DNA from 3 places in the Burkholderia sp. NLJ2 genome. Region 3 is predicted to be linked to each of the others. Evidence: riboswitches for the same ligand, from Rfam matches in the RefSeq annotation. Region 3 holds a riboswitch; each other region holds the start of a gene.
What was found. A riboswitch is a leader RNA that binds a small molecule or an ion and turns the genes downstream of it on or off. The one in region 3 is predicted to bind cobalamin.

Region 1 (6,904 bases), on a different replicon from region 3:
GCTGGCCGGCGGAGCACTGACCTGTCTGTTGATCGGCACCGAGGCGGCCGGCCAGCAGGATGTCAACTTCACGCGCGCGGCCCTCCTGGTGGGCGCGAGCGTGCTGTTCGGCATGGCCGCGTGGTTGCACGCGCGACGAAGTGTGCATCCACTGCTCGATTTCACGACGCTGAAGGTGCCGACGTTCTCGGTGACGGTGATCACCGGCTCGATCACGCGGATGGCGATCAACGCCGTGCCGTACCTGCTGCCGCTGCTGTTCCAGATCGGTTTCGGGCTGTCGCCGTTCCAGTCAGGCCTGCTGCTGCTCGCCAGCGCGCTCGGCAATCTCGGCATGAAGGCGGGAACGTCGTGGATCCTCGACCGCTACGGTTTCCGGCGCGTCGCGCTCGTCGACGTGACGATCGTCGGCATCTTCACGATCGCGTGCGGATGGCTGACCGCATCGACGCCGCTGACGATCACGCTGTTCGTCGTATTCGTCTACGGGCTGGCGCGGTCGATGCAGTTCACGACACTCGCGACGCTGGCCTATGCGGATATCCCGGCTCAGCAGACGAGCGCCGCCAGCACGCTTTGGAGTGCTGCGCAGCAGATGACGATCGGGATGGGGATCGCGTTCGGCGCGTTGTCGCTGCGGCTCGCGGCATTGGTGCGTGGCGATGCGGCCGGCATGCATTACGTGCTCGACGATTTCCGCTGGGCGTTCGTCGCGGCGGGCGTGCTCGCACTGTTGACGCTGCCGGGCTACGCGCGATTGGCCGCCGATGCAGGCGACCAGATGCGGGCGAATATGGCGCGGGGGTAGACCGGGCCGCTAATCGCGTTGGTGTCGCGACAGGTGAGTATTTTTGTTTCCTGTCGCTCACTTGCAACGTCGATTCGTCATGGCTGTGATGACCTGACGGGTAGCGAAATCTGTCATCCATCACGGTGGACGGGTGGCCAGGCGGCGATGTCCGTTCGTAACGAACCGTGAGTGATGACGCGCGAATGGCGCGGCAGACGTCCGTCGTTTTCTGTGCGAATCCATCGGCGTGACAAGCCGCACGACCGTATCGTGTTCGTCCCGGTGACCGTCACCTGTCACTGCGCGTCATGAAAGATGATGCCGACCGTGTGGCGGTGTCCGCTTCGGATCCGGCTTACGCCGTGGCGCAGGTTGACGCGATAGACGCCGCGCGTTCCCTGCACGGGCCTGCCGTGCACAGCGAAGATCACCGCGTCGCCTTGCGTCAGCGGCACCACTTCCGCACGTGACTGCATGCGTGGACGCTGTTCCGTCAACACGAACTCCCCTCCCGTGAAATCGCGGCCCGGCGCCGACAGCAGGATCGCGACCTGCAGCGGAAATACGTGTTCGCCATAGAGATCCTGATGGAGGCAGTTGTAGTCGTCGGCACCGTATTGAAGGATCAGCGGTGTCGGTCGTGTCTGTCCTGCGGCGTGGCAGCGGTCGAGGAAGATCGCGTGGTCTTTCGGATAGCGGACGTCGATACCGAGTGCCTGGTTCCAGCGATTCGCGATCGGCGCGAGATGCGGGTAGATCGTCGTACGCAGCTCCGCGACGATCGCGGGCAGCGGGTACGCGAAATACTTGTATTCGCCGCGCCCGAATCCGTGCCGCGCCATCACGACGCGTGAACGATAGAGCGCATCCCGCGGATAGAGCGACGCGAGCGCATCACTCTCGCTCGCCGAGATCAAGCTCGGCACGCGCGCGCATCCGTAGCGATCGAGTTCGGCATCGACGGTTGTCCAGTCGACCGTGTCGACGCGTTGCGCGATGTCCAGCGATTCGACGGCGGGTTGCAGATCGGCGATGTTCACGGGCGTACCTCGTTCGTCAGCAGTGTGGCGTCGTGCGGTCGCGCGGAATGTTCAGGAAACGTCGCGCACGGGTGAATCCACGACGAGAGTTGATGAACCCAGTCTAGCGACGTCCGTGCCCCGGCGCGCTCCAGATCTTGCGCTTCAATTCGGAATGGGAAGAGGAAAACGTTCGCGACGTGGCACGGACGCACGCGAATGCGTTGAAGTGTCGGGGCGGACAAGCGGACAAGCGGACAAGCGGACAAGCGGACAAGCGGACAAGCGGACAAGCGGACAAGCGGACAAGCGGACAAGCGGACAAGCGGACAAGCGGACAAGCGGACAAGCGGACAAGCGGACAAGCGGACAAGCGGACAAGCGGACAAGCGGACAAGCGGACAAGCGGACAAGCGGACAAGCGGACAAGCGGACAAGCGGACAAGCGGACAAGCGGACAAGCGGACAAGCGGACAAGCGAGGGTCAAATCGCTACAGCAGGCGGCCGGCTGCCGCCGGCCACCCACCGTGTCCCCGATCAGGCCACCGAGCGAAACAGCCAGTAGAGCCCCCCGGCAAGTGCGATCGACGCCGGCAACGTCAGCACCCATGCGAGTACGAGGCTGCGCACCGTGCTCCATTGCAACCCGGACCCGTTCGCCGCCATCGTGCCCGCGACGCCCGACGACAGCACGTGTGTCGTCGACACGGGCAGCCCGTACACGTCGGCGGCGCCGATCGTCAGCATCGCGACGAGTTCGGCCGACGCGCCCTGTCCGTACGTCAAATGCTGCTTGCCGATTTTCTCGCCGACGGTCACGACGATCCGCTTCCAGCCGACCATCGTGCCGAGGCCCAGCGCGATCGCAACGGCAACCTTCACCCACGTCGGAATGAACTTGGTCGCGTGATCGAGCTGCTTGCGATAGTTGTCGATCGCGAGCTTGTCGTCGGCGGCAAACGCGGGCTGACCCGACTTCTCGATCAGGCGAATTGCTTCGGACACCAGATACATCGTGTTGCGCACGTTGTCGACGTCGCGTTGCGGCACCGCCGCCATCGAGCCCGACGCGCCGACCGCGGTTGCGAGCGACGTCGACAACTGCTGCACGGCCGGCAGCACGGCGGGCGTCAGCTCGCGGCGCTGCACGTAGCGTTCGACGTCGGCGCGCGGGTTCGCGGACGGCGCAACGCCGTTCGTGTATTTACCGAACGTCGCGGCTGCCTGGTTCGCGACCGCAACGAAGGTCTGCGATTCGGCCGGCGTAACGGCCTTGTTCAGCGCATACGCGGTCGGCACCGTACCGATCAGGATCAGCATGATGAGGCCCATCCCCTTCTGCCCGTCGTTCGAGCCGTGCGCGAACGACACGCCCGTGCAGGTCAGGATCAGCAGGCAGCGGATCCAGAACGGCGGCGGCTGATCCTTCGGCGGCTCCTTGTACAGCTCGGGAATCCGCACGACGGCCTTCAGCACGAGCAGCAGCAGCGACGCGCACAGGAAGCCGACAATCGGCGACAACAGCAGCGACTTGCCGACGCCGAGCGCCTGGCCCCAGTCGACGCCGCTCGTGCCCGACGGCCCGTGCATCAACTGGTTCATCAGCCCGACGCCGATGATCGATCCGATCAGCGTATGCGAGCTCGACGACGGCAACCCGAAATACCAGGTCGCGAGGTTCCACACGATCGCGGCGATCAGCAGCGCGAACACCATCGCGAAGCCCGCGCCGCTGCCGACCTGCAGGATCAGCTCGACCGGCAGCAACTGCAGGATGCCGAACGCGACAGCGCCGCTCGAGACCATCACGCCGAGGAAGTTCCACATGCCGGACCAGATCACCGCGACGTTCGGCGTCAGCGAGTGCGTATAGATCACGGTGGCGACCGCGTTCGCGGTGTCGTGGAAACCGTTGACGAATTCGAAGCCGAGCGCGATCAGCAGTGCCGCGCCGAGCATCAGGTACGGGAACAGCGACCCTTCGCGCACCGGCGACAGATCGTCGATCAGGTGCGTGGCGATATAGATCGCGCCGATCGCGAGCACCAGCAGGAAGACGGCATAGCCGACTTGCCGGGTGCGCTCGACGGAGTTCGGATTGTTCGAGGCGGACGAAGCAGGTTGATTCATGACGGCATCTCGTAAGGGAACCGCGTTCGATCCTAGCTTCGGCCAGCAGTCAGTTTGATGACAGTCGGGACGACGAACGGTATGTCTTGCAGTGATGTAAGGCAGGCATCGGTTTGCGATCGCGACGAGACACGTCGGCTCGCATCGCGTTCCACATAGTGAGCACAACACGGCAGGGGCTTACGCGTCGGTGTCGTGCCGATCGTCGTCCGCGATCAACGTCCAGCCGTGCGGCGATGCAACGAACGTCATGCATGACAGCGGCGCGACGTCGACGCGGGTCGCAGCGTTGGAATCCATCGGCAGTGCATGTGCGACGGCCGCGCGAACGATCGCCGCATGCGTGATCGCGACGATGTCGCGGCCGCGCTGCAGCGCGTTCAACCATGCGCCGACGCGGTGCATGGCTGCATCGAACGATTCGCCGCCGTGCGGCGATGCGGCTGGATCGTCGATCCATTCACCCAGTTTGTCCGGCAGGTCGCGTGCGAGGTCGTGCAGCCGCTTGCCGTGCCAGTTTCCGTAGTCGATGTCGCGCAGTGCGTCATCAATGTCGGCACGTAGCCCTAGCGCATCGGCGGTTTGCCGCGCGCAGCATGCGGGGCTGCACAGCACGAGCGCGCCGGCGACGCCCGCCCAACGATCGCGCAGCGAGGTGGCGTCGGCGAGCCCGCGTGCATCGAGCGGATCATCGTCGGGAAACGTACCGGTGCGCATCGCCCGGGTCGAAGCGTGTGCGATCAGGCGCAGCGAGGCATGCATGTTCATGTCGGTGTTCGGAGGGGCCGGGGCGGGTGCGCGGTCGCTCGCGGGCCATCACTTCAATACGCGGACGTTCGCGCGTACAATTCGCCCGACACGAAACGCGGAAGCCGGTGCAATCCCGGCGCGGTCGCGCCACTGTAACCGGGGAATCCCGATCCCGGAAGCCAGACCTGCCTTCGTACCCATTCAACTTTCGTCGGGGCGCGATTCCCCTGAGGTGCATCCATGAGCGAAGCAGTGCTGAAGCCGGTTGTCGTGCCGGCACCCATCCCCGTCCGCGAACTGTTGCCGTGGGCCGTGTTCGTCGGCCTGATCCTGCTGCTCGCACTCTATTTCGTCGGCGCGGAACAAGGCGCGACGTCGCTCGTGCCGGGTATGGTCGTGCACGAATTCGTCCACGACGGCCGCCATCTGCTTGGTTTTCCCTGCCACTGACGCGGAGCGCACGATGGTCGGAAAGCTGCTCATGCGCGGGATGCTCGCAGGCATCGCCGCGGGCCTCCTCACGTTCGGTTTCGCGAAAATCGCCGGCGAACCGCAAGTCGATCAGGCGATCTCCTTTGAAGAAAAGCGCGATGCCGCCAAAGGCGAGGCACCGGAGCCCGAACTGGTCAGCCGCGATACGCAGGCCGGCCTCGGCCTGCTGACGGGTGTCGTGACCTACGGAGCGGCATGCGGCGGGCTGTTCGCGCTGGTCTTTGCGTATGCATACGGGCGAGGCGGCCGCCTCCCGGCACGGCCGCTGGCCGCGTGGCTCGCGCTCGCGGCGTTCGTCGCGCTCGTGATCGTGCCGAACATCAAGTACCCGGCCAATCCGCCGTCGGTCGGCGATCCCGACACGATCGGCTATCGCACGGGCCTGTTCTTCCTGATGATCGCGATCTCGATCGCGACGATGGTGTTCTCGGTCAGCGTGCGTCGCCATCTGCTGGCGAAGCTCGGCCAATGGAACGCATCGATCGTCGCGGGGCTCGTGTTCATTGCGATCATCGCGGCCGTGCAGCTCGGGCTGCCGTCGATCAACGAAGTGCCGGCCGGCTTCCCGGCCGCCGTGCTGTGGAAGTTCCGCGTCGCGGCCATCGGCATGCAGGCGATCATGTGGACGACGATCGGCCTGCTGTTCGGCGCGTGGGTCGAGCGCAGCGAACGCATCGGCATGCGCGCCGCCTGACGCGTATCGCAAACGAGCACGCCTAGCGCGCCTAGCGCAGCATGCGCGGCGCGCTCCACGTCGATTCGCGCGCAAGCGTGACGAACGCGGCCAGATAGTCGATCGACGCGTCCGCTTCGCGGATGCCCAGGAAGATCTGCTTCGCGATGCCCTTTTTACCGAGCTTGACCGGCACGACCGGCATCCGGTCCGCGTATTCGTCGGCGAGCCATCTCGGGAGCGCGGCCACGCCGCGCCCGCTTGCGACCATTTGCAGCATGATGTCGGTCGTCTCGATCGACTTGTGCCGCCTCGGTATGATGCCGGCCGGCGTCAGGAACTGGTTGTAGATGTCGAGCCGGTCAGTTTCGACCGGATACGTGATCAGGATCTCGTCGGTCAGTTGCTCGGGCGTCACGTAGTCGGCGTTCGCGAACCGGTGCGAGTCGGCGACCACCAGCACCTGCTCGTAGTCGAACACGGGATCGAAGCGCAGGCCCGGCTTGTTCAGCGGATCGGGCGTGACGAGCACGTCGATGTCATAGCCGAACAGCGCGCCGATGCCGCCGAACTGGAAGCGCTGCTTCACGTCCACGTCGACGTCGGGCCAGCGTGACAGATACGGCGACACGACCTTCAGCAGCCACTGGTAGCACGGGTGGCATTCCATCCCGATGCGCAGCGTGCCGCGCTCGCCCTTCGCGTACTGTTTCATCCGCTCCTCGGCGAGTTCGAACTGCGGCAGCAGCCGGTTCGCCAGCTTCAGCAGATATTGCCCGCCCTGCGTGAGCCGCAGGCCGCGGCCTTCCCGATCCCAGATCGGCGTGCCGAGCTGCTGCTCGATTTTCCGGACGGTATGGCTGAGCGCCGATTGCGTGAGATGCAGCGCATTGGCGGCCGCGGTCAGCGAGCCCTGGCGCTCGACTTCACGAATGACGACGAGATGGAATCGTTCCAGCATGGATATCGCTCACCTGGCAGATGCATGAACAGATTTAATGAATGAATGAAATAATGCCATTTTATTTCATGTATTGAAATCCCTATCA
Region 2 (6,904 bases), 920 kb from region 3:
GACGCGCCCGCCGGCTGGCGGCTGCAGCCCCGCGAGCGTCGCGAGCAGCGTCGTCTTGCCCGCACCGTTCGGCCCCGCGACGCACCAGATTTCGCCGGGACGGAAGGCCTGCGTGAGACCGTCGAGCAGTGTGCGCGCGCCGGCCTTCAGCGTCAGGTCGACGGTCACGCAGGCCATGTCGTTGCCGGCGGCAGCGGCGTGCTGTGCAGTGCCCGTCATCGCATCGGTCTCCTCAGCAACATCCACAGGAACACCGGCACGCCGATCAACGCGGTCATCACGCCGACCGGCAGTTGCGCGGGCGCGATCGCGGTGCGCGCGAGCAGGTCGGCCGCCATCACGCCGCCGCCGCCCGCAAGCATCGCGGCCGGCAGCAGCATGCGCTGGTCGTTGCCGAACGCGAGCCGCAGCGCGTGCGGCACGACGAGGCCGACGAAGCCGATCGTGCCGGCCGTCGTCACCGCGGCCGCGGCGGCCAGCGACGCGACGAGATAGATCCGCACACGCAGGCGCGCGACGGGCACGCCGAGCGCGAGCGCGGTCGTGTCGCCGCGCAGCAGCACGTTCAATTGCGGCGCAGCCGGCAGCGCAACACATGCGGCCAACAGCAGCGCACCCCATGCGAACCACGGCGCGGTCACGCCGTTCAGGTCGCCCGTCAGCCAGAAGATGATCCCGCGCAGCCGCGCATCGGGCGCGAGCGACAGCAGCAGCGTGACGAGCGCGCCCCACCCTGCCGCGATCACGACACCGGTGAGCAGCAGCCGCGGCGACGCGTCGCGCGAATCGCCGCGCCACAGCTCGCGGCGCGCGAGGCCGAGCACGAGCGCGACCGACACGAGCGAGCCCGCGAACGCCGACGCATCGACGAGCCACCACGCACCGCCCGCGATCATCGCGACGAGCGCGAACCCGGCCGCGCCGCCGGACACGCCGAGCACGTACGGTTCCGCGAGCGGGTTGCGCAGCAGCACCTGCAGCAGCGCACCGGCAAGCGCGAGCAGCGCACCGCATGCGAAACCCGCGAGCGCGCGCGGCAGGCGCAGCGTGCGGACGATGTCGGCGAACAGCGCGTCGCCGCCATGCGGCACGAGCGACGCGAGCGCCTGCCACGGCGACATCGGCACGCTGCCGATCGACAGCGACGCGACGAACAGCAACGCGACCGCAGCGGCCAGCGCGGCCCAGATCGCGGCGGCGCGCGCGGCGCTCATGCCGCGCACGGCCCCGCGCACGACGCGCGGCGCATCCGCTTACTGCTGCTGCCAGCCGAGCGTGACATAGGCACCGCGCTTCGGCGTGTTGTAGGCATATGCAAGCTCGTAGTCCTTGTCGAGCAGGTTGTCGATGCGCGCGCTGACGTACCACGACTTCGTGATGTTGTAGCGCGCGGACAGGTTGACGATCCCGTAGCCGCCGAGCCGCCCGCCGCCCGAATCGTTACGCGCGCCGCTCACGAGCCATTCGCCGCCGACGCGCCACGCGCCGAACGCGCGGTTCACGGCCATCGACGCGAAACGTCGCGCGCGGCGGTCGAGATCCTGATTCTGCGTTTCGTTGACCGGGTTCTGCAACGTGGCGGCAACCCGTACGTCGGTCGCGCCGACATGCCCCTGCCACGACCCTTCGAGCCCCTGCACCTTCGCGCTGCCGACGTTCTGCGCAATATAGTAGAAACCGCTCCCGTCGGGCCGATAGTTGATCAGGTTTGCATAGCGCGTCTGGAACGCGGTGAGCCGCATCACGCCCACTGCATCGGACGCGTACTGCAGCGCGGCCTCGATCGAATGGCTGCGCTCCGGCTGGATCGACGGGTTGCCGGCCATCGGGTAATAGAGGTCGTTGAAGCTCGGCGCGCGGAACGCGTCCGAATAGCTCGCGGTCACCTTCCAGCGATCGGTCAGTTCGAGGCCGTAGCCGAGATAGTAGGAATTGGCGCCGCCGAAGTCCGAGTACTGGTCGCGGCGCAGGTTCGCCTGGAACTGCTGGCGGCCGAAGCGCCCCGAGTAACCGATCCAGCCGGAATTCACGTGACGCTGCGGCGCGGCATACGCATTCGACATGAACTGCTGGTCGAGCCGCTCGTAGCCGGCCTGGATCAGGTGTTCTGGCGCGATGCGGAAGTCGTTTTGCCACGTGTACTGGCGGTTGTCGGTATTGAAGTGATCGGTGTAGACGCCGTTCAACGCCGACTGGCTGCGATCGTTGCCGGTCGAGACGCTCAGGTGAGCGGTCCACCAGTCGGTCAGCTTGCCGTTCGCGAACGCACGCACCTGCTGCACGCGCGAATAGAGGTTGTTCAGGTCGGTCGGCACGCCCCACGCATTGTCGTAGCTGTTGTTGCCGTTCGACTGGAAGTAGCTGACGCCCGCATCCCAGCGGTCGTTGAAGCGGTGGCGCAGCGCCGCGGTGATGCTCTCGTTCAGGTAGCCGTTCGCATTCGGATTCGCGTTCGGCTTCTTCGCCGGGTCGAGCGCGGAAAAACCGTTGTCCTTGTCGCGTGCGATCGACACGCTGAACGTCGTCTTCCCGTCGCTGTCGAGCCGGCCCGATACGCCGACCTGCTGTGTCTGTGTGCCGTAGCTGCCGACGCCGACCGCGAAGTTGAAGCGCGGCGGATGATTGCCGCCGTCCTTCGTGAACACCTGCACGACGCCGCCGATCGCGCCCGAGCCGTACAGCGACGACACGTTGCCGTTGACGATCTCGACGCGCTCGATCTGGTCGAGCGGCAACTGGCTCAGTTGCGCGGCACCGAGACTCGCGGAATCGACCCGCACACCGTCGATCAGCACGAGCGACTGCGTCGACTCCGCGCCGCGCAGGAACATCGTCGCGCTCGCGCCCGGGCCGCCGTTGCGCACGATCTGCGCGCCGGGCGCGAGCGCGAGCAGCGTCGGCAGGTCGGCGCCCGGGTGCGCGGCGATATCCTGCGCGTCGAATACGGTGGTTTGCGGAATCGTGTCGGCCAGCGCCTGCGGCGCGCGCTGCGCCGTGACGACGACCGGTTCGAGCATGGTTGCAGCGGCCGGCTGGGCCGCGGGCACTGTGGACGTTGCCGCGGGTACGGCGGACGCCGCGGAATCGGCATTCGCCGCGGTCTGCGCGGCGGCGGCCAGCGGCAATCCGCAGAGCGCGCCGAGCGCCGTGCGGACGATTGGGGTCAGCATGAAGATAAATCCCGTGAAGCACTGCGCGCCCCGCCTCCCCGCAGGCCACGCGTCACGAAGCCCGTGAGGGCTCCCCGCCTCGGCCGGTATCCGGGCTGGCGGCGTACCGGCTCGCCTTCCCGCGCGATGACGCGCAGTGGCCCGCGCCCGCGTGCGAAACCTGCACGCGGAACGCGCCCGAGCCGGCCTGCGTCACTGGACGCGGCCGCTTACCGTTGCGGGGGCAGCGCAGGTTGGCGGTCTCCTGGCGGAGCCCGCGCCCTGCTTCCCGTTTAACCGCGCGTTCCACGCGCGAGCACCGAGGCGGCGCCAGTTTAGGAGCCGCTCGCGCGAGCGTCAAGGAAGCGTCCGGGCACGCACGGGACGCGCCTATTCGCGGCAAGAAGCGGGGGTGTTACGACTGGAAACGTTACAGATGTCGGATTGCGCGTTATTCCGCGCTAAAATGCTGGGTCTTTAGAGGACGCAGCAAATGCTCAACGAACTCGAAACTTTATCTCAAAATATTGGCCGTCTGATTTCGCTGAACAAGCGCTATCACTCGGAACGGCTCGCGCTCGAGGAGCAGGTCGCGCAATTGCGCGCGGAAGCGGACACGGTCCGTGCGGAACTCGCGCAACTGCGCGACGAACGCAATGCGCTCGCAGCCGAGCGCGACACGCTGTCGGCAAAGATCGACGACGCGCAGGTGAAACTGAACGCGATTCTCGAAAAGCTGCCGCGCTCGAAAAGCGCGGAACAAGCCGACAACCAGCTCGACCTGCTGGATGCGCAGGCGCGTACGGATGGCGATGACGCGGCCAGCCACGGAGAACATGCATGAGCACCAAGCAGATCGAAGTCTCGATTCTCGGTCAGGCCTATCGTCTCGCCTGTTCGGCCGAGACCGAAGCGGCGCTGCTCGAGGCGGTCGCGCGCGTCGACGCCGAAATGTCGAAAATCCGCTCGAACAGCTCGGTACGCGGCACCGATCGCATCGCGGTGATGGCGGCGTTGTCGCTCGCATCGGAATTGCTGCGGCTGCAAACGAGCGTGCGGCACGGTGAAGCATTTCCGGCGGAGGAAATCCGTCGTACAATGCACCAGATGAACGAACAGCTCGGCGCGGTGCTCGCACAGCACGAGACGCAGTAACGTTTTAATCGATGCGTCGATTCTCCTTGATCTCGGCGATCAACGGTGGTCAAATTGGCGCATCGAAACACAGTTCAGTCAGCTTCCCTGCCTGGTTCGCCAAGGTCATATATTCCTTGAACCAATGCCATGTGCACGGTTGCGGAAATTTGTAGCACGGGCGCGCGCGTCACTCTGTCTGATGTACCCGAAGTGCTGCTAACTGCGACCAATTCTGAACCTCAGGTTCAGGATGCCGGCCTAGCGGCCAAGGCGGGGACCTATCCAACGGCATCGGGCAAAGCCCGGTGCCGTTTTCTTTTGTAGCAGCCTCTTTCTGCGTCGATCACGATCCATGCAATACTGGCTGATGAAGTCCGAACCGGACGAAGCAAGCATCGACGATCTCGCCAACGCACCGCAGCGCTCGCTGCCGTGGACCGGCGTGCGCAACTATCAGGCGCGCAATTTCATGCGCGACACGATGAAGATCGGCGATGGCGTGCTGTTCTACCACTCGAGCTGCCCCGAGCCGGGCATCGCAGGCCTCGCCGAAGTGTCGTCGACGCCCTACCCCGATCCCACGCAGTTCGATCCGAAAAGCCCTTATTACGACCCGAAGTCGACGCAGGACGCGCCGCGCTGGCTGCTCGTCGACGTGCGCTATGTGAAAAAGGCGCCGCTCGTGCCGCTCGCCGCACTGCGCGAACACGACGAACTCACCGACATGCGCGTGCTCGCACGCGGCAACCGGCTGTCGATCACGCCAGTCACGCGCGCCGAATGGCGGTTCATCACCGAAAAGCTGATGAAGTAGGCGCACGCAGCAGGCGCGCGCCAAAGGTCAAATCTCGTCAGCACGCGCGGCCGCCACGGAACTCGCGGGTCTTTCGCGCAGCCTAAGCAACCGCTGTCGGCCTATCGGGCCGGCTGTTTTTTTTCGTTGCGCGGTACGCCCGCGTCGTGCACGCGTGATCCGCGTGCGCGCCCTCGCACAAGGAGCCCAACAATGACCAAGAAATCCGCACTCGCGCTGTCGCTCGCCCTCGCCGCCGCCGTTCCCGTCGCGCTGACGCTCGCGTCGCCCGCCGCACACGCGCAGACCGCGAATCCGCACTTTCCGGAACCGGCGGGCGTGCTGTCGCTTTCGTCGCAGGCCAGCGCCGACGTGCCGCAGGACATCATCCACATCACGCTGTTCTACGAACAGCAGGCCAAGGATCCGGGCAGCCTCACGTCCGCACTGAACCAGCGCGCCGATGCCGCGCTGTCGCAGGCGAAGGGCGTCTCGGGCGTCTCCGCACACACGGGCGCATTCTCCGTGTATCCGAGCACCGATCGCGACGGGAAGATCTCCGCATGGCGCGGCCGTACCGAGGTCGCGCTCGAATCGCGCGATTTCGCCGCGGCGTCGAAGCTTGCAGGCCAGCTGTCGAACCTGATGCAGGTCGCGAACGTCGAGTTCTCGCTGTCGCCTGAAGCGCAGCGCACGGCCGAGCAGAAGCTCACAACCGACGCGATCAAGTCGTTCCGCGCCCGCGCGGACGAAGCCGCGAAGGCGTTCGGCTACAGCAGCTATACGATCCGCGATGTCAACGTCGGCAGCGGCCGCAACGTGCAGCCGTACCCGCGCATGATGGCGATGGCCGCGGCGCCGATGGACAGCGCGAAGATGAGCGCACCGATCGCGGTCGAAGGCGGCAAGGCGACCGTGTCGGTCACCGTCAACGGCTCGGTGCAGATGAAGTAACGCGCAACGCGCGGCTGTCAGAAACGCGAAACGCCGGCCCGAAGGCCGGCGTTTTTTATTTGCATGCGTGTTGCCGATGCACGCGCCAGTTGCGCGCGCATCGGTATTGCATCACGCAGCCGCATTCGCCGCGCGACGGCGATACGCCCAGACCATCAGCGCGATGCCCGCGATGATCATCGGCAACGACAGCCACTGCCCCATCGACAGGCCGAGCGCAAGCAGGCCGAGGAAGTCGTCGGGCTCGCGTGCGAACTCGACCGTGAAGCGCGCGAGGCCGTAGCCGATCAGGAACAGCGCGGACACGGCGCCCATCGGCCGCGACTTGCGCGAGAAGAAGAACAGCGCGAAAAACAGCGCGATGCCTTCGAGCGCGATTTCATAGAGCTGCGAAGGATGGCGCGGCAACATCTGGTACTGCATGAACACGTCGGCGAGATGCCACTTCTCGACGAGCGCCGGATGTTTCGGCAGCCATGCCGCATCGTCGCGCATCGCGCCCGGGAACAGCATCGCCCACGGCGCCGTCGGGTCGGTCACGCGGCCCCACAGCTCGCCGTTGATGAAGTTGCCGAGCCGCCCGGCCGCGAGCCCCGTCGGCACCATCGGCGCGACGAAATCGGTGACCTGCAGCCAGTTGCGCTTGCGCTGCCACGCGAACAGCATCATCGCGAGCGTCACGCCGAGGAAGCCGCCGTGAAACGACATGCCGCCTTCCCACACCTTGAACACGTCGAGCGGATGCGAGAAGTAGAAATCGGCCTTGTAGAACAGCACATAGCCGAGCCGGCCGCCGAGCACGGTGCCGAGCACGCCGTAGAACATCATGTCGTCGATGTCCTTCGCGGTCCAGCCCTGTGCCGCGACGTGC
Region 3 (6,904 bases):
TGCCGGTCGTATAGCCGAAGCGCAGCGGAGCGTGCTGTTCGGGGGTTTCGTCGCGCATCACGCGTCCGTTTCGTTCGTCAGGTTCGACGGTCCGGCCATGGCGGCCGCGTCGGGCTTGCGAACATCGTACAGCGTGACCGGCAACGGCTGCCGCCATGTGTCAAAGCGGCCGAGCGGCTCTGCATGCGCGAGCGACACGCGCGTGAGTGTGCCGCCGTGCGCGTCGCGCCATGCGGCAAGCGCCATCTCGCCCTGCAGCGTGACCGCGTTCGCGACCAGCCGGCCGCCAGGCTTCAGCGACGACCAGCACGCGTCGAGCACGCCGGGCGCCGTCGCACCGCCGCCGATGAAGACCGCGTCCGGCGCGGCGAGCCCGGCGAGCGCATCGGGCGCGCGGCCCGCGACGAGTTGCAGGCCCGGCACGCCGAGCGCGTCGCGGTTGTGCTCGATGAAGCGCTGCCGCTCCGCATGCGCTTCGATCGCGATCGCCTGGCATGACGGATGCGCGCGCATCCATTCGATGCCGATCGAGCCGCTGCCGGCGCCGACGTCCCACAGCAGCTCGCCGGGCGCGGGCGCGAGGCGTCCGAGCGTCATCGCGCGCAGGTCGCGCTTGGTGAGCTGGCCGTCGTGGCGGTACGCATCGTCGGGCAAGCCGGGCGTGAGCGCGCGGCGCGGCGCATCCGGGCCGGCCTGGCAGTCGAGCGCGACGAGATTGAGCGCGGCCGTTTCGTCGACGTTCCAGTCTTGCGCGAGGCCGTCGAGGCGCCGCTCGAGCGGGCCGCCCAGATGTTCGAATACGCTGATGCGCGTCGGCCCGAAGCCGCGTGCGGCGAGTTCGGCCGCGACGGCGGCCGGCGTGCGGCCGTCGGCGCTCAGCACGAACAGGCGCCGGCCCGGCAGCAGGTGACGCGCGAGCGTCGCGAGCGGACGGCCGACGAGCGATACCGCACCGACGTCCTGCAGCGCCCAACCGAGGCGCGCGGCCGCGAGCGACAGCGACGACGGCGCGGGCAGTACGCGCCATTCGTCGGGGGAAAGCTGGCGCGCGAGCGTGGCGCCGACGCCGAACAGCATCGGGTCGCCGCTCGCGAGCACGCAGACGGGCGACGGGCGGCGGGCGAGCACGCCCGCGATGTCGAACGGCGACGGCCACGTTTCGCGCGCGGCCGGCAGCCGCGCGGGCAGCATGTCGAGATGCCGCGTCGCGCCGACGACGAGCGTCGCGTCGAGCAACGCGCGCCGCGCGCTGCGGCCGAGCCCCGCGTAACCGTCGTCGCCGATGCCCACTACCGTCAGCCACGCCGTCATGCACCCTTCCCCATCGTTCGATTCCATCGTGTCGCCGCGCAGCCGTAAAAGGGCCGGCGCAGCCGTCCGCATTGCGAAAGACGGCATGGTACCGTGTTCCATCCCGCGTTTCATCTGCCGGCTCGCCGGCGCCGGGCCGTCGTCCGTTTCGCCCGTCGCGAACGGCTTTCCGGTCGCGAACCGCAGTCGAAATCGGGTATCCTACGGCCGTTCGTTCGCCGGTGCCCCTCGGGGCCGAAGAGGGAACACAGGGCGCGCCGCGCGCCGCTGTGGCTGCCCCCGCAACTGTAGACAGCGAGCCGATTTCCCCCCTCACGCCACTGGTTCGACCGGGAAGGCCGGGAGCCGGCGCCGACCTGTCAGCCAGGAGACCTGCCGGCCAGAAAGTGCGTGCGTGCCAGTCGGCGTCGGGCGGGGTGTACCGATGCGTTGGCCGCGGCGCGACACTGTCCCGGTACCCCGTTGAGTTCCGCCCCCGATTCGATTCCTGCGTCGCCTGTCGTGCGCCCTTCGGCCTGCCCGGGGCTCATGCGCGTCGTTGCGGCCGCCGACGGCGGGCTGTGCCGGATCAAGCTGCCGGGCGGCCGGCTCGACGCGGGCCAGGCACGCGCGATCGCCGCCGCCGCGCGCGCATACGGCTCCGGCGCGATCGACGCGACCAATCGTGCGAATCTCCAGCTGCGCGGCATTCGCGACGGCGCGGCCGACGCGCTGACACGCGCGTTGCTCGACGCGGGGCTTGGCCCGCGCGCCGATGCCACCGCGAACTCGACCGCGGATTCAACTGCCAATGCGGCCGCGCTCGCCGCGAGCGACGACGTCCGCAACGTGATGCTCAGCCCGCTCGCCGGGCACGACCCCGCCGCGCTCGTCGACAGCCGCGCGCTCGCCGTTCCGCTGCTCGACATGCTGGCAAGCGAGCCGCGTCGCGGCGAACTGTCGCCGAAATTCTCGATCCAGCTCGACGGCGGCGAATCGGTCGCGGCGCTCGATCATCCGCACGACATCTGGCTTGCCGCATGGCGCCGCGACGACGGCGCGGTGCGCATCGCGGCCGGGCTGGCCGGCTGCCCGCCGATTGCATTCGACGATACGCCTGCTGCGGTCGATGTGTCGCCCGACCAGAGCGTTGCGCTCGTCCGCGGACTGCTGCTTGCGTTCCTCGATCTCGCGCCGGCCGACGTCACGCGGATGCGTGCGCTGCTCGCGACGGCGACGTGCGGCGAACGCGTGTTGCTCGAACGCGCGCAGCACTACCTGCCCTTTCCGCTCGCGGCCGATCCCGCGCTCGCCGGCTGGCGGCGCATGCATTCCGATTCCGCACTGCGTTTCGGCGCGCGTCCGTCGCTCGACGCAGCGCGTTGCAGCATCGGCGCGCAATTCGCGCTCGGGCGGCTCGACGCGACGCAACTGGAACGGCTCGCCGCATTGGCTGAAACAGACGGCGACGGCACGCTGTCGATGACGCCGTGGCAAGGCGTGTTCATCCACGGCGTGTCGCACGCACGCGCACCGGCCACGCTCGATGCGCTCGCATCGCTCGGCCTCGTGTGTACATCGTCGGACCCGCTTGCGACGCTCGTCGCGTGCACCGGCAGCGCGGGCTGCGCGAAAGCGCACGCGGACACGAAACACGACGCGCTCGCGCTTGCCGCGCGCCTCGGCCATCCGGTCGACGTGCACCTGACCGGCTGCGAGCGCCATTGCGCGCTGCCGCATCCCGCGACGCACACGCTCGTCGCGGTTGCGCCCGCGCACTACGACCTTTACCGGCGCGACGCCGCCGCGGGCCTCGGCGCCCCGCTCGCGCGCCATCTGACGATTGACCAGGCCGCGGCCCGCCTCACGGGCGCACGGCATAGCCAGGACACCACCACCGATGCTTGACTACATTCGCGACGGACAGGAAATCTACCGCCAGTCGTTCGCGACGATCCGCGCCGAGGCCGACCTGTCGCAGGTCCCGCCCGATCTCGAGAAACTCGCGGTGCGCGTGATCCACGCGTGCGGGATGGTCGATGTCGTCTACGACCTGCGCTTCTCGGCCGGCGCCGGCACTGCGGGCCGCACGGCGCTCGCGGCCGGCGCGCCGATCCTGTGCGATGCGAAGATGGTTGCCGAAGGCATCACGCGCGCACGGCTGCCGGCGGGCAATCCCGTGATCTGCACGCTCGGCGAGCCGGAGGTGCCCGATCTTGCGCGGCATCTCGGCAACACGCGCTCGGCCGCCGCGCTCGAACTGTGGCGCCCGCATCTCACGGGCAGCGTCGTCGTGATCGGCAACGCGCCGACCGCGCTGTTCCACCTGCTCGACATGATCGATGCCGGCGCGCCGCGCCCCGCGCTGATCCTCGGGTTCCCGGTCGGCTTCATCGGCGCGGCCGAATCGAAGGCGATGCTCGACGCCGACAGCCGCGGCGTGCCGTACGTCGCGCTGCTCGGCCGGCGCGGCGGCAGCGCGATGGCCGCCGCCGCGGTCAACGCGCTCGCGACGGAGGTCGAATGACGACCGCGCGTGGACGCCTGTTCGGGGTCGGCGTCGGCCCCGGCGACCCTGAACTGATGACGATCAAGGCGCTGCGCGTGCTGCAGGCCGCACCCGTGGTCGCGTATTTCGTCGCGAAGGGCAAGAAAGGCAATGCGTACGGCATCGTCGAAGCACACCTGCTCGACACGCAGACGCAACTGCCGCTCGTCTATCCGGTGACGACCGAAGCGCTGCCGCCGCCGCTTTGCTACGAGACGGTGATCGCCGACTTCTACGATACGGCCGCCGAAATCGTCGCGGCACATCTCGACGCGGGCCGCGACGTCGCGGTGATCTGCGAGGGCGATCCGTTCTTCTACGGCTCGTACATGTACCTGCACGACCGCCTCGCGCCGCGCTACGACACCGAGGTCATCCCGGGCGTGTGTTCGATGCTCGGCGGCGCGGCCGTGCTCGGCCAGCCGCTCGTCTATCGCAACCAGAGCCTGTCGGTGCTGTCGGGCGTGCTGCCCGAGCACGAGCTGCGCGCGCGGCTCGCGCAGGCCGACGCGGCCGTCGTGATGAAGCTCGGCCGCAATTTCGACAAGGTGCGGCGCGTGCTCGACGAACTCGGGCTCGCGAAGCGCGCGCTGTACGTCGAGCGCGCGACGATGGCGAGCCAGCGTATCGTGCCGCTCGACGAAGTCGACCCGATGGCGTCGCCGTATTTCTCGCTGCTCGTCGTGCCGGGGGAAAAATGGCAAGGATGACGACTCCGCCTGCGATCGTGATTCTCGGCGCCGGTGCGCTCGACACTGCGCGGCGCATCCAGGCCCGCTACTCGGGCGCCCGCGTGCACGGGCTCGCGTCGCGCGTCGATGCCGACGAGCCATTCGACGAACTCGGCGCACACCTGCGCGAACTGTATGCGCGCGGCTTGCCGATCGTCGCGCTGTGCGCAGCCGGCATCGTGATTCGCTGCCTCGCGCCCGCGCTGGCCGACAAGGGCGTGGAGCCGCCGGTGCTCGCGGTCGCGGAGGACGGTTCGGCCGTCGTGCCGCTGCTCGGCGGGCTGACGGGCGTCAACGTGATCGCGCGCGAACTGGCCGATTGGCTCGGCGTCGCGCCGGCGATCACGACGAGCGGCGAACTGCGCTTCGGCGCGTGCGTGCTCAATCCGCCCGAAGGTTATGCGCTCGCGGATCTCGCGCAGGGCAAGCGTTTCGTGTCCGACCTGCTCGCGGGCGCGTCGACGCGCATCGACGGCGCGGCGCCGTGGCTCGACGATGTCGCGCTGCCGCGCGACGACGCGGCAGCGCATGCGATCCGCGTGACGCCCGATGCCTGGCGCGGCACGCAAGACGAACTCGTGATCCATCCGCGCAGCGTCGTGGTCGGCGTCGATGCGCAAACCGTGCACGCGGACGACGCGCTCGCCGCGCGCATCGAAGCCGCGCTCGACGCACAAGGCCTCGCGCGGCTGGCGCTCGCGGCCATCGTTGCGCCGGCATCGGAGATTGGCGAAGCAGCGCTGGAGGAAACGTCGCAAACGCTCGGCGTGCCGCTGCGCTTCGTCGATGTCGATCCTCACGCGGAAGCCGATGCGGCCACGCTGCTCGGCCGCGCATTGCGCGTCGCGCACACGTTGCGCGCAGCATCGAACGGCCTCGCGTGCGCGGTCGCGTCGCATCCGGTCGATCCCGCCACGCTCGGCCGTGCGCGCGGCCGCCTGACGGTGCTCGGCCTCGGCCCGGGCGGCGCCGCGTGGCTCACGCCGGCCGCGCGCGCCGCGCTCGCGCAAGCAACCGACATCCTCGGCTACACGACCTACGTGAACATGGCCGGCCCGTTCCGGGCGGACCAGCGCGTGCACGGCACCGACAATCGCGAAGAGATGCAGCGCGCGCGCCATGCGTTCGAGCTCGCGGCCGAAGGCCGCCGCGTCGCGGTCGTGTCGTCGGGGGACCCCGGCGTGTTCGCGATGGCCGCGGCCGTGCTCGAAGCGCTCGACGAAGCGCGCGACCCGCAATGGGCGAAAGTCGACCTGCGCGTGGAACCCGGCATATCGGCGTCGCTCGCGACGGCCGCGCAAGCCGGCGCACCGCTCGGCCACGACTTCTGCGCGATCTCGCTGTCGGACAACCTGAAGCCGTGGGACGTGATCGAGACGCGCCTGCGGCATGCGGCGCAAGCCGATCTCGTGATGGCGTTCTACAACCCGATTTCGCGTGCGCGGCCGTGGCAGCTCGACCGTGCGCTCGATGTCGTGCGCGCGCATCGTGCGGCCGATACGGTGGTCGTGCTCGGTCGCGACATCGGCCGGCCGGGCGCGACGCTCGCGACGACGACGCTCGGCGCGCTGCGCAGCGACCAGGTCGACATGCGCACGATGGTGATCGTCGGCTCGTCGACCACACGGCGTTTCGCGATCGACGGCGGACGCGAGTGGGTCTATACGCCGCGCTGGTATCGCTGAACGCGGTCAGCGCGTGAACCGGGCGCCGCGCACGTCGGCATGCCCGGTGCCGGCCGCGCTACCGGTTCGCCAGAACCGGTACACGAGCACGCCGACGATGGCCTGCGCCACGACGACGAACGCGACGCAGCCGGCCCATCCCCAACGATGCCAGCCGGACACCGGCAGGATCGACCCGAGACTGCCGCCGAAGTAATAGCAGGACAGGTAGATGCCGATCGCCGTCGAGCGTGCCGTCGCAGCGGCCTGCGAGATGAACGCGTTGGCCGATGCCTGTTCGACAAACACGGCGGTCGAACTGAGCGCGAGGCCGGCCAGGATCACCGGCACGTTGTCGGACAGCGTCAGCAATGCACCGCCGATCGCGAATGCAGTGGCCGCGAGCCCCGGTGTGCGCGGGCCGCGATGCCGCGCGACGCGCCCCGCGAGCGGCGTGACGACGACGGCCACCAGGAAGACCGCATAGATCGCGCCGATCCCGACCGTGCCGAAGCCGAACGGCGCGCGGGCAAGCCGCAAGCCGACGAACGTGAACGTCGCGACCTGCGACGCAAGCACGCACGCGCCGATCGCGAACGACGCAAGCAGCGGGCCGCGCGTGACGATGCGCCATGGCGGCCCCGTGTCGGCCTCGTTGCCGGAAGGCCGCG

Region 1: it holds a riboswitch for cobalamin, as region 3 does, so the genes downstream of both, R9B84_RS36350 (CbtB domain-containing protein) here and cobG (precorrin-3B synthase) in region 3, are expected to answer to the same signal.
Region 2: it holds a riboswitch for cobalamin, as region 3 does, so the genes downstream of both, R9B84_RS12845 (TonB-dependent receptor domain-containing protein) here and cobG (precorrin-3B synthase) in region 3, are expected to answer to the same signal.

The regions. Positions count from the first base shown of each region.
Region 1 is NZ_CP137810.1:3,071,110-3,078,013, forward strand. Features, by position in the region: gene R9B84_RS36330 (DHA2 family efflux MFS transporter permease subunit) at 1-808, shown strand, start outside; gene R9B84_RS36335 (2OG-Fe(II) oxygenase) at 1,087-1,830, opposite strand; gene R9B84_RS36340 (inorganic phosphate transporter) at 2,348-3,940, opposite strand; gene R9B84_RS36345 (histidine phosphatase family protein) at 4,121-4,708, opposite strand; cobalamin riboswitch at 4,760-4,897, shown strand; gene R9B84_RS36350 (CbtB domain-containing protein) at 4,931-5,140, shown strand; gene R9B84_RS36355 (CbtA family protein) at 5,154-5,876, shown strand; gene R9B84_RS36360 (LysR family transcriptional regulator) at 5,908-6,816, opposite strand.
Region 2 is NZ_CP137808.1:2,792,455-2,799,358, forward strand. Features, by position in the region: gene R9B84_RS12835 (ABC transporter ATP-binding protein) at 1-219, opposite strand, end outside; gene R9B84_RS12840 (FecCD family ABC transporter permease) at 216-1,214, opposite strand; gene R9B84_RS12845 (TonB-dependent receptor domain-containing protein) at 1,254-3,170, opposite strand; cobalamin riboswitch at 3,235-3,488, opposite strand; gene R9B84_RS12850 (ATPase) at 3,643-3,993, shown strand; gene R9B84_RS12855 (cell division protein ZapA) at 3,990-4,304, shown strand; RNA gene ssrS (6S RNA) at 4,386-4,567, shown strand; gene R9B84_RS12865 (EVE domain-containing protein) at 4,639-5,100, shown strand; gene R9B84_RS12870 (SIMPL domain-containing protein) at 5,293-6,033, shown strand; gene lgt (prolipoprotein diacylglyceryl transferase) at 6,145-6,904, opposite strand, start outside.
Region 3 is NZ_CP137808.1:1,876,516-1,883,419, reverse strand. Features, by position in the region: gene R9B84_RS08600 (cobalt-precorrin-5B (C(1))-methyltransferase) at 1-58, opposite strand, end outside; gene cbiE (precorrin-6y C5,15-methyltransferase (decarboxylating) subunit CbiE) at 58-1,311, opposite strand; cobalamin riboswitch at 1,514-1,705, shown strand; gene cobG (precorrin-3B synthase) at 1,840-3,198, shown strand; gene R9B84_RS08585 (precorrin-8X methylmutase) at 3,191-3,817, shown strand; gene R9B84_RS08580 (precorrin-2 C(20)-methyltransferase) at 3,814-4,548, shown strand; gene cobJ (precorrin-3B C(17)-methyltransferase) at 4,545-6,254, shown strand; gene R9B84_RS08570 (MFS transporter) at 6,261-6,904, opposite strand, start outside.